Regions from separate parts of the Roseibium sp. HPY-6 genome, predicted to be linked through region 2. Evidence: predicted binding sites of a transcription regulator. Region 2 holds the regulator's gene; each other region holds the start of a gene.
What was found. The regulator LexA, encoded in region 2, represses DNA repair genes until DNA is damaged. The targets are predictions, from matches to a motif close to TGTTCNNNNTGTGTTCNG.
Positions count from the first base shown of each region.

Region 1 (3,113 bases), on a different contig from region 2:
AGCGAAGCCATAGCCGGGAACATGTCGTTCCAGACGCACCATCATCCGATCGCGTGTGACCTTGGCAACGATGGAGGCCGCCGCAACGCAAAGACAGCGCCCATCGCCTTTGACCAGGGCCTGTCCCGGCTGTTTCAGACCTGGTGGCACATCACGTCCGTCGACAAGCACATAGTCTGGAATGCCCGCAAGTCCGTTCACGGCTCTGACCATTGCCGCCAGTGTCGCGGCCCGGATATTCATGCTGTCGATGGAAGCGGGGGAAGCGCTTGCGCAACAAACCGTGGCACTCGACACGATCTTCTCGAACAATTCTTCCCGCCGGGCTTCGGTGAGCTTTTTGGAATCGTTCAGTCCCTCGGGCACATTGTCATAGTCCAGGACAACCGCTGCGGTAACGACAGGTCCAGCCCACGGACCGCGCCCGGCTTCATCGACGCCGCAAAGACCTCCTGGAAACGTGAGCGCATGCGCACGCTCCAGTTTCAGGTCCGGACTCTCGGGAAAGGAAAGGTCGAAAAGGGGAGTTCCTGCAGTCATGAGGCAACGCTGCCGCCGAATTGCCCATGCTGCAAGCAGGAAACCTAAAAGAGGTCGAGTTGCACACCACCTTTTTGGGGTTGGACGAAGTCTGTAGCATTGAGTTTCTTTCGCCGCAGGTTGAGTCCCAGGCGCTTTGCGGCCAGTGAAAACCGCTTGGCAATCTGGTCCGCATAAGGACCGCGTCCGCGCAGACGCTCGCCCCATTTTGCGTCATAGTCCTTGCCGCCGCGCATGGAGCGAACGAGGCTCATTACATGTCGGTAGCGATCCGGTCGCTCCCGCAGCAGCCAGTCGCGGAAGAGTTCGGAAACTTCGAGCGGCAGGCGCAACAGCACGAAACTTGCCTCGGTCGCACCTTGGCTGGCTGCGGCCTCAAGCACAGCTTCGATTTCGCTGTCGGTCAGGGCGGGTATGACAGGCGCCATCATGACCGCTACGGGAACGCCCGCATCCGAAAGCGACCGGATTGCCCCAAGACGTTTGTGCGGCGCAGAGGCGCGCGGTTCCATTGCGCGCGCGAGCTTTCTGTCGAGCGTTGTGACTGAGAGGGCCACCTTGACCAGATTGCGTTCTGCCAGCCTGGAGAGGATGTCGATGTCACGGGTCACGAGAGATGACTTCGTGACGATGGCAACCGGGTGCGAACAGCTATCCATGACCTCCAGGATCTCGCGCATGAGGTGATAGCTCTTTTCAAGGGGCTGATAGGGATCGGTGTTGGTGCCAATGGCGATCACGCGCGGCGTATAGCCGGGCCTGGACAATTCGCGCTCCAGCAGCGCCGCCGCATTGGGCTTCGCGAACAGCCTCGTTTCGAAATCCAGTCCCGGGGACAAGCCCATGTAAGCGTGCGTCGGCCGGGCGAAGCAATAGATACAACCGTGCTCACAACCCCGGTAGGGATTGATAGAGCGGTCAAATGAGAGATCCGGTGACTGGTTGCGGGTGATAATCGTGCGGGCACGCTCTTCCTGCACCTCTGTTTTGAGGGGCGGGAGGTCATCCAGCGTCTCCCATCCGTCGTCGAAACTTTCCCGCGACACAGGTTCATAACGGCCGGAAGCATTTGTTGCTGCGGCCCGGCCTCTGCGCCTTTCCCCCGGAAGCCGTGAGACGTCAGGATCTGTGGGTTCTTCCAGCGTCAGATCAACCTCAGAGTGTAGCGCGGAGCTCATGAAAACATATCGATGTGGATTGAGAACATATCAGGAACATTAGCTCAAAAATCACGTAATACAACCCGCATATTTCGCACTTGCGAATTTTTGATGTAAAAGACTGCACCATGATCAGTGTCATAGTACCGACAAAGAACTCAGAGACCGAGCTTGTACACTCACTTTCGTCTCTGGTGACAGCTGCTGCCGAAGGCGTCATACGGGAAGTCATCGTTGTGGATGGCGGCTCGAGTGACGGGACCGAGTGCGTTGCCGATGCTGCCGGGTGTCATTGGGTGAGTTGCAAATCCATGTCTCGCAGCGAGCGCCTGGCTTATGGGGCAGGGCTCGCGCGACGCGGCGACTGGCTGTTGTTCCTGCGCCCTGAAACCTTGCTGGAAAGCGGCTGGCATCACGAAGCCCAGGCGTTTATCGAGCGGGCAACCAGGGCGCCCAACGGAACACGGACCGCAGCAAGTTTCCGTCTCAGGTACGAAGCCTTCAGCATGAGCGCCCGTATAAGTGAATCGATCGCCGCGCTCCGATCCCAGCTTCTGGGAATGCCTTATGGCAACCAGGGCCTTCTGATCTCACGGCAGTTTTATCAAAAACTGGGCGGTCACCGGCCTTTGCCGGAGCTCGAGGATCTTGATATCGCCAAGCGGATTGGCCGCGCCCGGATCGTCTTTCTGCGCGCAGCGGCCGTGACGTCGGGAGAATCGGAAGGCGACAGCAGCGTATCGCGTTTCCGCCAGGGTCTGGCGCGGTTTTGCGTCGGCACGCTGCGCATCCCGGCGAGCGTTGCCGTCAAGCTGCATGGCTAGGCACGCTTGACTCAAGCGGCGGCCAACGGTTCAGAAAAATCGACGATTGGCCCGAGCGGCACGATACCGTGTGGATTGCGGACATCGCTCCTTGAATGATAGCCGCGACGGTAAATGTCGAGCTTGACGGTCTCGGCAACGCCCGGCAGAGCGTAAAAACGGCGCGCATAGGCCCACAGTCCTGGATAATCAATCAGCCGTCGTTGGTTGCACTTGAAAGCGCTCCAGTAGGCGACGTCAAAGCGTGCGAGAGTTGGAAAGAGACGAATGTCGGCCTCCGTCAGAGTGTCGCCAAGGAGCCATCGACTGTTTTCAAGCGTTTTTTCGATACGGTCCAGGGCCTCAAAGACGCCTTTAACGCCTTCTTCATAGGCCGATTGGGAACGCGCGAACCCGGCCCGGTACACTCCGTTGTTAAGTTTCGGGTAGATGAAACTGTTCCATTCATCGATCGCTTCGCGCAGGTCTTGAGGGAAGAAATCCGTCTTGTTATCGCAAACGCTCTGAAAAGCGCCGTTGAACATGCGTATGATTTCAGCCGACTCGTTGCTCACCAGACGGCCCGGCTTCGTGTCCCAGAGCACGGGAA
Region 1 is NZ_JBEWCD010000002.1:1,279,388-1,282,500, forward strand. Features, by position in the region: gene rnhB (ribonuclease HII) at 1-540, opposite strand, end outside; gene ABVF61_RS17325 (PA0069 family radical SAM protein) at 585-1,718, opposite strand; gene ABVF61_RS17330 (glycosyltransferase) at 1,829-2,524, shown strand; gene ABVF61_RS17335 (glutathione S-transferase family protein) at 2,536-3,113, opposite strand, start outside.
Region 1: a site for LexA is predicted at 1,740-1,757, ahead of ABVF61_RS17325 (PA0069 family radical SAM protein). Genes of this name have one in related genera too.

Region 2 (3,113 bases):
CGCTAGTAGCTGGGGTCGCAACCGGCATTATCGCCGCGCACCATTTTGGCCGCATTGCGCCCTACGGGTTGATTGGAAACATGCTTGGAATGCCTGTCTTCACGCTGCTTGTCATGCCGATGGGTGTTCTGTCCCTGGTACTCATGCCTCTAGGGCTGGCCGCAATTCCTCTCGCAATCATGTCCTTTGGCCTCACACTCTTGCTTGAAATCGCGGCCTTCGTGGCAGAGCTCGACGGTGGTATCGGTGCGATCGGTCAGTTGACCGCAGTCGAAACCATCGCATTTTGCGCAGCCCTGTTCGCGGCGTTGTTGCTGCGGGGCAAGTGGCGGTTCAGCGCGGTTCTTCCGCTTGTTGTTGGAGGCGTGCTCTTGCACTTGTCACCTCCGCCCGACATTCAGATTTCCGCCTCTGGCGGTCGCATCGCGGCACGTGATGCCGGCGGGAACTTAAACTGGAATGGCGCGCGAGGTTCTTTCCAGACAGACATCTGGTATCAGGCAGAGGGTATAACGGGTGACGCGGTCAAGTCGCGCAAGATGAAGTCGCCACAAAGAGTATGTGATCCAAGCGGGTGCGTCATCAAAGCTTTTGAAAAACGGCCGTTCGAACCAAAGGGATCCTTCCCCGACAGACCGTTTTACATCGCCATGCCAAAGTCATTGGATGCTCTTGTCATGGATTGCCGTTATGCCGATCTTATCGTAAGCGACTTAGTCGTGCCAGGTGTGTGCGGTGCAAGCCTCGTGATCGATCGCGAGGTGCGTGAGCGACGAGGCGCAATCTCCTTGTGGTTATCTCGTCAGGTGAATTCCGACCGAGCCATTCAGGAAAACAATAGATTGCGACTACCCTCTGAGGAGAAGGCTGCGGCGCCCCAGATCGACGCGATCCAATATGCCATACCGATCATACCGAGGCCCTGGCACAAGAAAGGTGAGGTCACGCGCGCGAGCCTGCGATAGATGCCATAAACAGCCCGCGGTCCCTTGAGATGCCCGGTCATGGATCAGACCTGCTCACTAACATCAAGGCGGGTCCGCAGTGCTGCGCATTTATGCGTCAGTATTGGCGGAAGAGGGCAACCAGGCGCCCCTGAACACGCACTCTGCCAGGTCCGAAGATGCGCGTCTCATATGCAGGATTGGCCGCTTCAAGAGCGATGGATGCGCCTTTCTTGCGCAAGCGCTTAAGCGTGGCCTCTTCCTCGTCAACCAGTGCCACGACAATATCGCCGCTGTCGGCGCTTTCTGTCCTGCGTATCAGGACCGTATCACCGTCCAGAATTCCAGCCTCAATCATGGAGTCGCCGCGCACTTCCAGGGCATAGTGTTCGCCTTTACCCAGAAGCTCAGGCGGTACGGAGATTGAATGGCTGTGGGTCTGGATAGCTTCAATCGGAACACCCGCCGCAATGCGTCCCATAACCGGGATCTCCGTTCCCTGATGCACCGGCTCAGGAGCAGGGGCAGGGCGAGGGGCTTCAGGTTTCCCGAGTGATCCCTCGATGACTTCGGGTGAAAAACTGCCCCGCGGTCGCGGAGTGCCCAAACCAGGTGCGATGGAGTCGGGAAGGCGCACAACTTCCATTGCGCGGGCACGGTTCGGCAGCCGCCTTATGAAGCCGCGTTCCTCGAGCGCCGTGATCAATCGGTGGATACCGGATTTGGAACGAAGGTCCAAAGCGTCTTTCATTTCATCAAAAGACGGTGGAACACCGGTTTCCTTGAGTCTCTCGTGAATGAACATGAGCAGTTCATACTGCTTGCGCGTGAGCATTTTTGGCTTCCCCTGACCACAGAACAGGCTGGTACAAATCGAGAACAATCTACCTGTTCCTATTGTGTTCTGCAAGGGTAAATGTTCTCTTACTGTTCTTTTTGGACGGCGCTCTCTCCCAAAAGCTACTGATTTCTTTCGGACTTTAGCTTCGTGACACCAGGAGCAGTTCGCAGGTGACGAGTGTCGGTGCACCGCCTTCAAGAACGTTTCCCTGATGAAGACGGCCTTCCAGATCGATGCACCGAATCGGTATTTTCCGTTCCCCGTTACTCTGCCGTCCGCCACCAGGCTGGAGCAGGATCTCGGAGATCAGGCCGGTCATGGGTTCACCGTCCATGAAAGTTGCTCCCGCGAGACTTCCAAGACCCGACACTTCAAACGTTTCGCTATCCAGCTGCTGAGCCAGATCAGATACGCTTGCAGCAAGATCCTCAAAAGGTGCCAGCGTGGTGATCAGCGCGTTGGCTATATCTGATTTGACGCGATTTTCCTGCCTGACCCTGTAAAGCGTGAACTCAGTCTCCGGGTCTTCCTCGGCAACGTAAGACGCACCGGTTAACCCCCAGCCGCTGATCAGGCTCGCCTGATCCACAATGAGTGTGTCCGGCAGCAAATGCCCCAGGTGTTCAGCGTTTTTGTTGGTCCAGTACGCGTGAACATGTGCGAACCAACGACCATCTCGACGGCCCAGTATGGCGACGCCTTCCTGCAGGGTTGCAGATTCGCAATGCTGAGTGTCGCTGTACCATGCGACGTGCCGGTCATCGATCGCTCGGTCCGGCATCACGTACTCAAACGACTTCAGTCTGAGACCGGACAAGTCCAGCATCGCAGAAGAGAAGCCTTCGCGTTCAGCCCAATCTCCCAAAGCGCCGAGCAATGATTGTCCTGCCGAAAGCTGCAGATCAATTCGCGTCGCGTTGCAACGTGCGAAGGGGCGTCTTGTCTTGTTCGGCGGTCCCGGGTGCCGGATCTCGGCAAGGCTGTTTGGTGGCGGCCGTCTCATAAGAGGCCTTCTTCGACGAGATATTCCCGAACGAGCTTCTTGGTGATCTTTCCATAGGCACTGGTTGGCATCGTTTCGATGAAAAGGTACCTGGCCGGCATCTTGTAGCGGGCGATCTTGCCGGAAAGGTAACTCATCAGTTCATCTTGCAGGCCGTGATCTTCGCCTGTCGCAACACAAACCGCCAGTCCTGTCTCGCCCCACTGCGGGTCCGGGATGCCAAGGATAGCGACTTCCGAAATCCCAGGGTGCGTCAATAGAACCTCTTCGATTTCCTTCGGATACACATTCGAGCCACCGGAAATGTACATGTCTGACGCACGTC
Region 2 is NZ_JBEWCD010000001.1:7,922-11,034, reverse strand. Features, by position in the region: gene ABVF61_RS00045 (ComEC/Rec2 family competence protein) at 1-965, shown strand, start outside; gene lexA (transcriptional repressor LexA) at 1,063-1,779, opposite strand; gene ABVF61_RS00035 (hypothetical protein) at 1,925-2,788, opposite strand; gene ABVF61_RS00030 (acyl-CoA synthetase) at 2,785-3,113, opposite strand, start outside.

Region 3 (3,113 bases), on a different contig from region 2:
CCGATCTGTGATGCAAGCCGGATGCGTTGGCTCTCGCCGCCGGAAAGCGTTCCTGACGATCTGGAAAGGGTCAGATACTCCAGACCTACATCGTTCAGAAATTTCAGCCGTTCCCTGATTTCTTTCAGGATCCGCCCGGCAATTTCCGATTGCTTGTCATTCAGCTTCTCTGGCAGGGCATCGAACCAGTCTCGCGCTTCGCGGATCGAATATTCGGTGATTTCGCCGATATGCTTGCCAGCAATCTTGACCGCAAGCGCCTCAGGCTTCAGCCGGAACCCGCTGCAGGCAGGGCAGGCGTGGTCCGACTGGAACCTTGCAAGTTCTTCCCGGACCCACGAAGATTCCGTCTCACGCCAGCGACGCTCGATATTGCCGATTACACCTTCAAAAGTCTTTTCCGTCCGGTAGCTGCGCACGCCATCGTCATAAACGAATTCAACAGGTGTTTTCCCGGTCCCGTGGAGGATCGCATCCTGTACCTCATCCGGGAGGTCTTTCCAGGGTGTCGACATTGTCACTTTGAAATGGCTGCACAGCGCTTCAAGTGTTTGTGCGTAATAGGGTGAGGTCGACCCGGTCTTGGCCCATGGTAGCACGGCCCCTTCGCGCAACGACAGGGAGTGGTCCGGAACAACGAGGTCCTCTTCGAAAGCCAAGGTTGTTCCAAGCCCGTCGCAGGTCGGGCACGCGCCGAAAGGATTGTTGAACGAAAACAGCCTCGGTTCAATTTCCGGAATGGTGAACCCGGAAACAGGGCAGGCGAATTTTTCGGAGAAAATCAGACGCTCGGGATCACCCTTTTCGGTTGTCTTGTCCGCAAACTCTGCCACGGCAATTCCGTCGGCAAGTTTGAGGGCGGTTTCGAGAGAGTCGGCAAGCCGTCCCGCGATATCATCGCGCACGACAAGCCGGTCCACGACTACATCGATGTCGTGTTTGTATTTCTTGTCGAGAGCAGGAGCTTCTGCAATCTCGTGAAACGTTCCGTCGATCTTGACGCGCTGGAAGCCCTTTTTCATGAGCTCTGCCAGTTCCTTGCGGTATTCGCCCTTGCGGCCGCGCACCATGGGAGCCAGCAGATAGAGCCGCGTTCCTTCCTCAAGCTCCTTGACACGGTCGACCATCTGACTCACCGTCTGGCTTTCAATTGGCAGTCCGGTGGCAGGAGAGTAGGGAATGCCGACGCGCGCAAACAGAAGCCGCATGTAATCATAGATTTCGGTAACTGTTCCGACCGTGGAGCGCGGATTACGAGAGGTCGTCTTCTGCTCAATGGAAATTGCAGGGGAAAGACCGTCGATCTGGTCAACATCCGGTTTTTGCATCATCTCCAGGAACTGGCGTGCATAGGCGGACAGGCTCTCAACGTAGCGTCGTTGGCCTTCTGCATAGATGGTGTCAAAAGCGAGCGAAGACTTGCCGGAACCGGACAGTCCGGTCATGACGATCAGTCGATCGCGCGGAAGATCGAGGTCGACACCCTTAAGGTTGTGCTCGCGCGCACCTCGGACGCTGATGACCCGCGTTGGGTCGTTTTTCCAGCTTTCATCCCTCCGAGTGCTGTCGGACTTCGACATTCTGAAAATTCCCGCCATAAATCGCAACGAGTCCTGACCCGATGCAGGTTGCCCGAAACCAGATCAGAAGATGCTCAACCTGGTCATCATGTCCCGATATAGCAGCTATGGGCGCAACATCCAGTGAGGCGAATGAGCCAATTGAAAAACACGCGCAGATTTTGCTTGCTCGATTGAATCTTTTTTATAGAAGTGATAAGAACAAAACAAGTACATTTGCATGGGTAGGCGACGTGAACCAGCTTGTAAAGTGGCATATTCCCGCGCTCTCAGCGTCAAATCAGGCAGTTTGCCTTGTGGAAAATGGGCGTGGCGGTCTGAAAACATGGGCGAAGCGGTTGGAGTGTCGCTACGGTTCTGCTTTCTAGCTGCATGGCAGGTAGGCCGGTTTCAGCTAAGCAAGTGCCAGAAGGGCGTGCAGATCCGGTAAAGCCAAAAGAACGAACAGGAGTGCAGTATGGCGGGAAGCGTCAACAAAGTCATTTTGGTCGGTAACCTCGGTGCCGATCCGGAAATCCGCCGAACGCAAGACGGCAGGCCGATTGCCAATCTTCGGATTGCCACATCGGAGTCCTGGCGTGACCGGAGCTCGGGGGAGCGGCGGGAAAAGACCGAATGGCACCGCGTGGTAATTTTCAACGAAGGCCTATGCAAAGTCGCCGAACAATATTTGCGAAAAGGTTCAAAGGTTTATCTTGAGGGCCAGTTGCAAACCCGCAAATGGCAGGATCAGTCAGGACAGGACCGTTATTCGACCGAAGTTGTCCTGCAGGGCTTCAATTCAAACCTGACTATGCTCGATGGGCGCGGCGAGGGTGGCCAGTCCGGCGGACTGCCAGACTATGGCAATGACTCCCAAGGCGGCGGCAGCTTTGGCGGCGGCGGATACGGAGGCGGCTCGGGCGGATCTTCGTCTGGAGGCGGCTTTGGAGGACCCGGCGGCGGGTCCGGGCCAATGGACGACGAAATCCCGTTCTAAGGCTTCACTGAGACAGAGCCCTCGGCCGGATTGAGGGCTCTCACGGGACAGCAACAAACTCCGTCACGTGATTACCCAGAAAAGACCAGCTCAGGTCCTCGACCGCACAGTCGTGTTTCTCCGAAGTCCCAAGACCGCAAAAATAGACGGCCTCTTCCGCACTCGAGTCTCCACCGCGGTCTGATGCGCCGTTCAGGCATGCGAGCTCGTGAATGAGCGTTGCAAGAACAGTCCACTTTCCCATACGGAAAGCGCGATCGGCGATACCGATTTCACCACTCGCCAGACAGGCCTTCCCGTAGCGGGGGGCTTCAATCGACGGGGCAAAATTGACCCATATGCTTCGGTCGTTGATCAGGTTCGTAAGGCTCCTGCCCCCTGGCAGAGAACAGAAATACGCATCGCAATTCGGATTGGTCTTCACCAATTCGAAGAGCTTGGCCCGAGACCATTTCAATTGGCGATATTGCGCCAGGCTGAAACACGTGAACCCGATCTGGGAGGAAACGTGGTCCCCGATGTTGAACTGAAACGGCATGTCTTCGCTCCGAATG
Region 3 is NZ_JBEWCD010000002.1:3,045,251-3,048,363, forward strand. Features, by position in the region: gene uvrA (excinuclease ABC subunit UvrA) at 1-1,580, opposite strand, end outside; gene ABVF61_RS25095 (single-stranded DNA-binding protein) at 2,038-2,559, shown strand; gene ABVF61_RS25100 (hypothetical protein) at 2,600-3,097, opposite strand.
Region 3: a site for LexA is predicted at 1,778-1,795, ahead of uvrA (excinuclease ABC subunit UvrA). Genes of this name have one in related genera too.

Region 4 (3,113 bases), on a different contig from region 2:
GTCTCTGCCGGCATTTGCAACGTTCAGGATTTTTCCCCGGAGTGGAAGGACAGCCTGGTTTGAGCGGTTACGGGCCTGTTTTGCCGAGCCACCCGCGGAATCTCCCTCCACGATGAAGAGCTCGGTTCCATCCGACTGGTTGGCTGAACAATCCGCCAGCTTGCCGGGCAGGCGCAGTTTCCTGACCGCAGATTTGCGCGCGACGTCCTTTTCCTGCCGCCTGCGGAGCCTTTCGTCGGCCCGGTCGATCACCCATTCCAGCAGCTTGTTCGCCTGGTTCGGCGATGCTGTCAGCCAGTGGTCAAAGGCATCGCGAACTGCGGTTTCAGTTACACGCGTCGCCTCATTTGTCGCCAGCTTGTCTTTGGTCTGGCCAACGAATTCCGGCTCACGAATGAAAACGGACAACATCCCGCCCGCCGATGTCATGACATCGTCGCCGGTGATGATGCTGGCTTTCTTGTTGTTCGTGAGTTCACCATAGGCTTTCAACCCGCGCAGCAGCGCATAACGAAAACCAGCCTCGTGCGTACCGCCCTCGGGCGTTGGAACGGTGTTGCAGTAGGAGTTCACGAAGCCGTCTCCGGCAAACCAGTTGACCGCCCATTCGACCGACCCATGCTTGCCGGTCTTGTCCGTGCGGCCCGCGAATATTTCATCAACGACACGCCGCTCGGTGGTCAGGCGCTCGGCAAGAAAATCTTTCAGACCGCCAGGAAAGTGAAAAACGGCCTCCGTCGGCGTTTCGTCTTTGCCGGTAATCAGATCGGCGGAACAATGCCACCGGATCTCGACGCCGCCAAAGAGATAGGCTTTGGAGCGTGCCATCTTGAGCAAGCGGGCAGGCTGGAACCTGGCACCTTTGCCGAAGATTTCCTCATCAGGCTTGAACCTTACAAGCGTGCCGCGGCGATTCTGGGTATCACCGACCATTTCCAGCGGCCCTTGCGGGTGACCCCGGCGAAAGGTCTGCCGGTAGAGTTTTCGGCTTCTTGCGACCTCAACCACAAGTTCTTCCGACAGCGCATTGACAACAGACACACCGACGCCGTGCAGTCCCCCCGATGTCTCGTAGACCTTGCTGTCGAATTTGCCGCCTGCATGAAGCGTCGTCATGATCACTTCAAGAGCGGATTTGTCCTTGAACTTGGGGTGGGGGTCAACGGGAATGCCGCGTCCGTTATCTACTATGGTGAGATAACCATCGGTGGAGAGTGAAACATCGATCCAGGTCGCGTGGCCGGCAACGGCTTCGTCCATCGAGTTATCGATGACTTCCGCAAAAAGGTGATGGAGCGCTTTCTCGTCAGTACCGCCAATATACATTCCCGGGCGGCGGCGGACGGGTTCCAGGCCCTCAAGAACCTCGATATCGGCAGCGGAGTAGTCTTCAGTCACGGCGACGGGAGCAGGCGTGCGTGTTTTGGATGGGGCCGCTTTCGGGGCGTCATCGTTCATCGGTGTTGAAATCGCCGCATTGCCAGCAAATAGGTCGTCTTTTGCACTCATTCCGTCTCGCCTGCAGGGTCTGAAACTCGTTTCGCCGAAATTCAGCGCCACTGTCTACACCGAATCACACCTAAGTTTGAAGTACAAATGAAGAACGATAAAGGATTTTGCCGCGTTGCCCCGGTTTTCAACAGACTGGCCCATTTTCGGCTCCGGAAACAGATCATCAACCTGCTTGTGTTTTGATGTTTTTCAAAAGGGTGATGCATGGGCAACACAAGAATTGTGCCAATTCGGCAACACTCGCCAACAGAGTCATGTTCGAAGGACTTGAATGGCGAGGCTGCCCATGTTCAGCCATTTTTGAGCAGCAACCGTTACGCTAAGCTTCGGTTGTTCGGCGATCTATGTATGCATTGTTCGGCGAATGGCCAAGAGAGGAAGAAACCCGCAAATGGTCTTAATTGGGCCCACAATGGCCAAACTTAAGCCGAATTGATTGGCCAACTTGGGCCGCGCAAAAAGAGCCGTCCGGTTGTGGCCCGACGGTATGAAGAGACAGAAAATGCGCGAGGCGCGAACAAATATAAAAGCCGTCAATACCAAACGGCCCGCCGGTGAGTACCGTCCGGTGAGTAATTGTGTGACTGGCAGGCACAACACACTTTCGAAGGTCTTCGGCTTTGGAAAACAAACAACTGCGTCCATCGCGCTGTTGTTGGGTCTTTCAGTGTCCGCACTGGCATTCGATGGTCAGCCGACTCCCAATGTCCAGATCGGACCCAATGATCTTTCGCCGACAGAAGCGCTGCGTGCAGGCGCGCGCCAGTATTATGCGGGAGACAAGGCCGGTGCATTGAATTCTCTTCAGTATGCGGCCGAAAACGGTCAGCCTATGGCCGCCTGGAAACTTGGCGAGATGTATGCCAAGGGGGATGGCGTTCAGGAAGACGACCTCAAGGCATTCCAGTATTACAGCCAGATTGTGCGCGAACATGGCGACGACAGCCCGAGTGCGCCAGATGCGCCATTTGTATCCAGCGCGTTTGTCGCACTTGGCACCTATTATCTGAACGGCATTGACGGTTCGGTTCCGCAAAACGAAACGCGGGCCCGGCAGATCTTCACGCATGCAGCGTCCTATTTCGGGGATGCTGACGCCCAATACGAGTTAGGCCGAATGTATCAGGACAACAACAGCCGAATGGCCGTTCGCTGGTACAATCTCGCGGCCATCAAGGGGCATATCGGAGCGCAAGCCCGATTGGGTGAAACACTGTACATGATCGGCACGTCTGAAAAGAAAAAGGCGCGCGGTCTCATGTGGATGACGGTTGCCAGAGAACAGGCAACCGGTTCGGAAGCCACGTGGATCAACACGATGCACGAACAGTATTTTGCTGTGTCTCCGGAAACTGTTCGCGAGAAGGCGAGGGTGCTCGCCGACGGCTGGATCGAACAGAACCGCTCGGACCTGCTCACCGCACAGCAGCTCAAGACGCAATAGCTCATTTAGTGTCGGCTATTTTCGCAGTCAGCTGGCTCTAGCCGTGCTCCACTGCGTTGGCCGCCCGCTTGTCCCGTTGATACTCCAGCGCTCCAGCTGGGGACTGGTTCGGCACAAGGTTCTCGGGCTCGAGCGATGAGTAAGGGCAGGGCGCGTT
Region 4 is NZ_JBEWCD010000002.1:3,011,515-3,014,627, forward strand. Features, by position in the region: gene parE (DNA topoisomerase IV subunit B) at 1-1,509, opposite strand, end outside; gene ABVF61_RS24940 (tetratricopeptide repeat protein) at 2,093-2,956, shown strand; gene ABVF61_RS24945 (hypothetical protein) at 2,994-3,113, opposite strand, start outside.
Region 4: a site for LexA is predicted at 1,589-1,606, ahead of parE (DNA topoisomerase IV subunit B). Genes of this name have one in related genera too.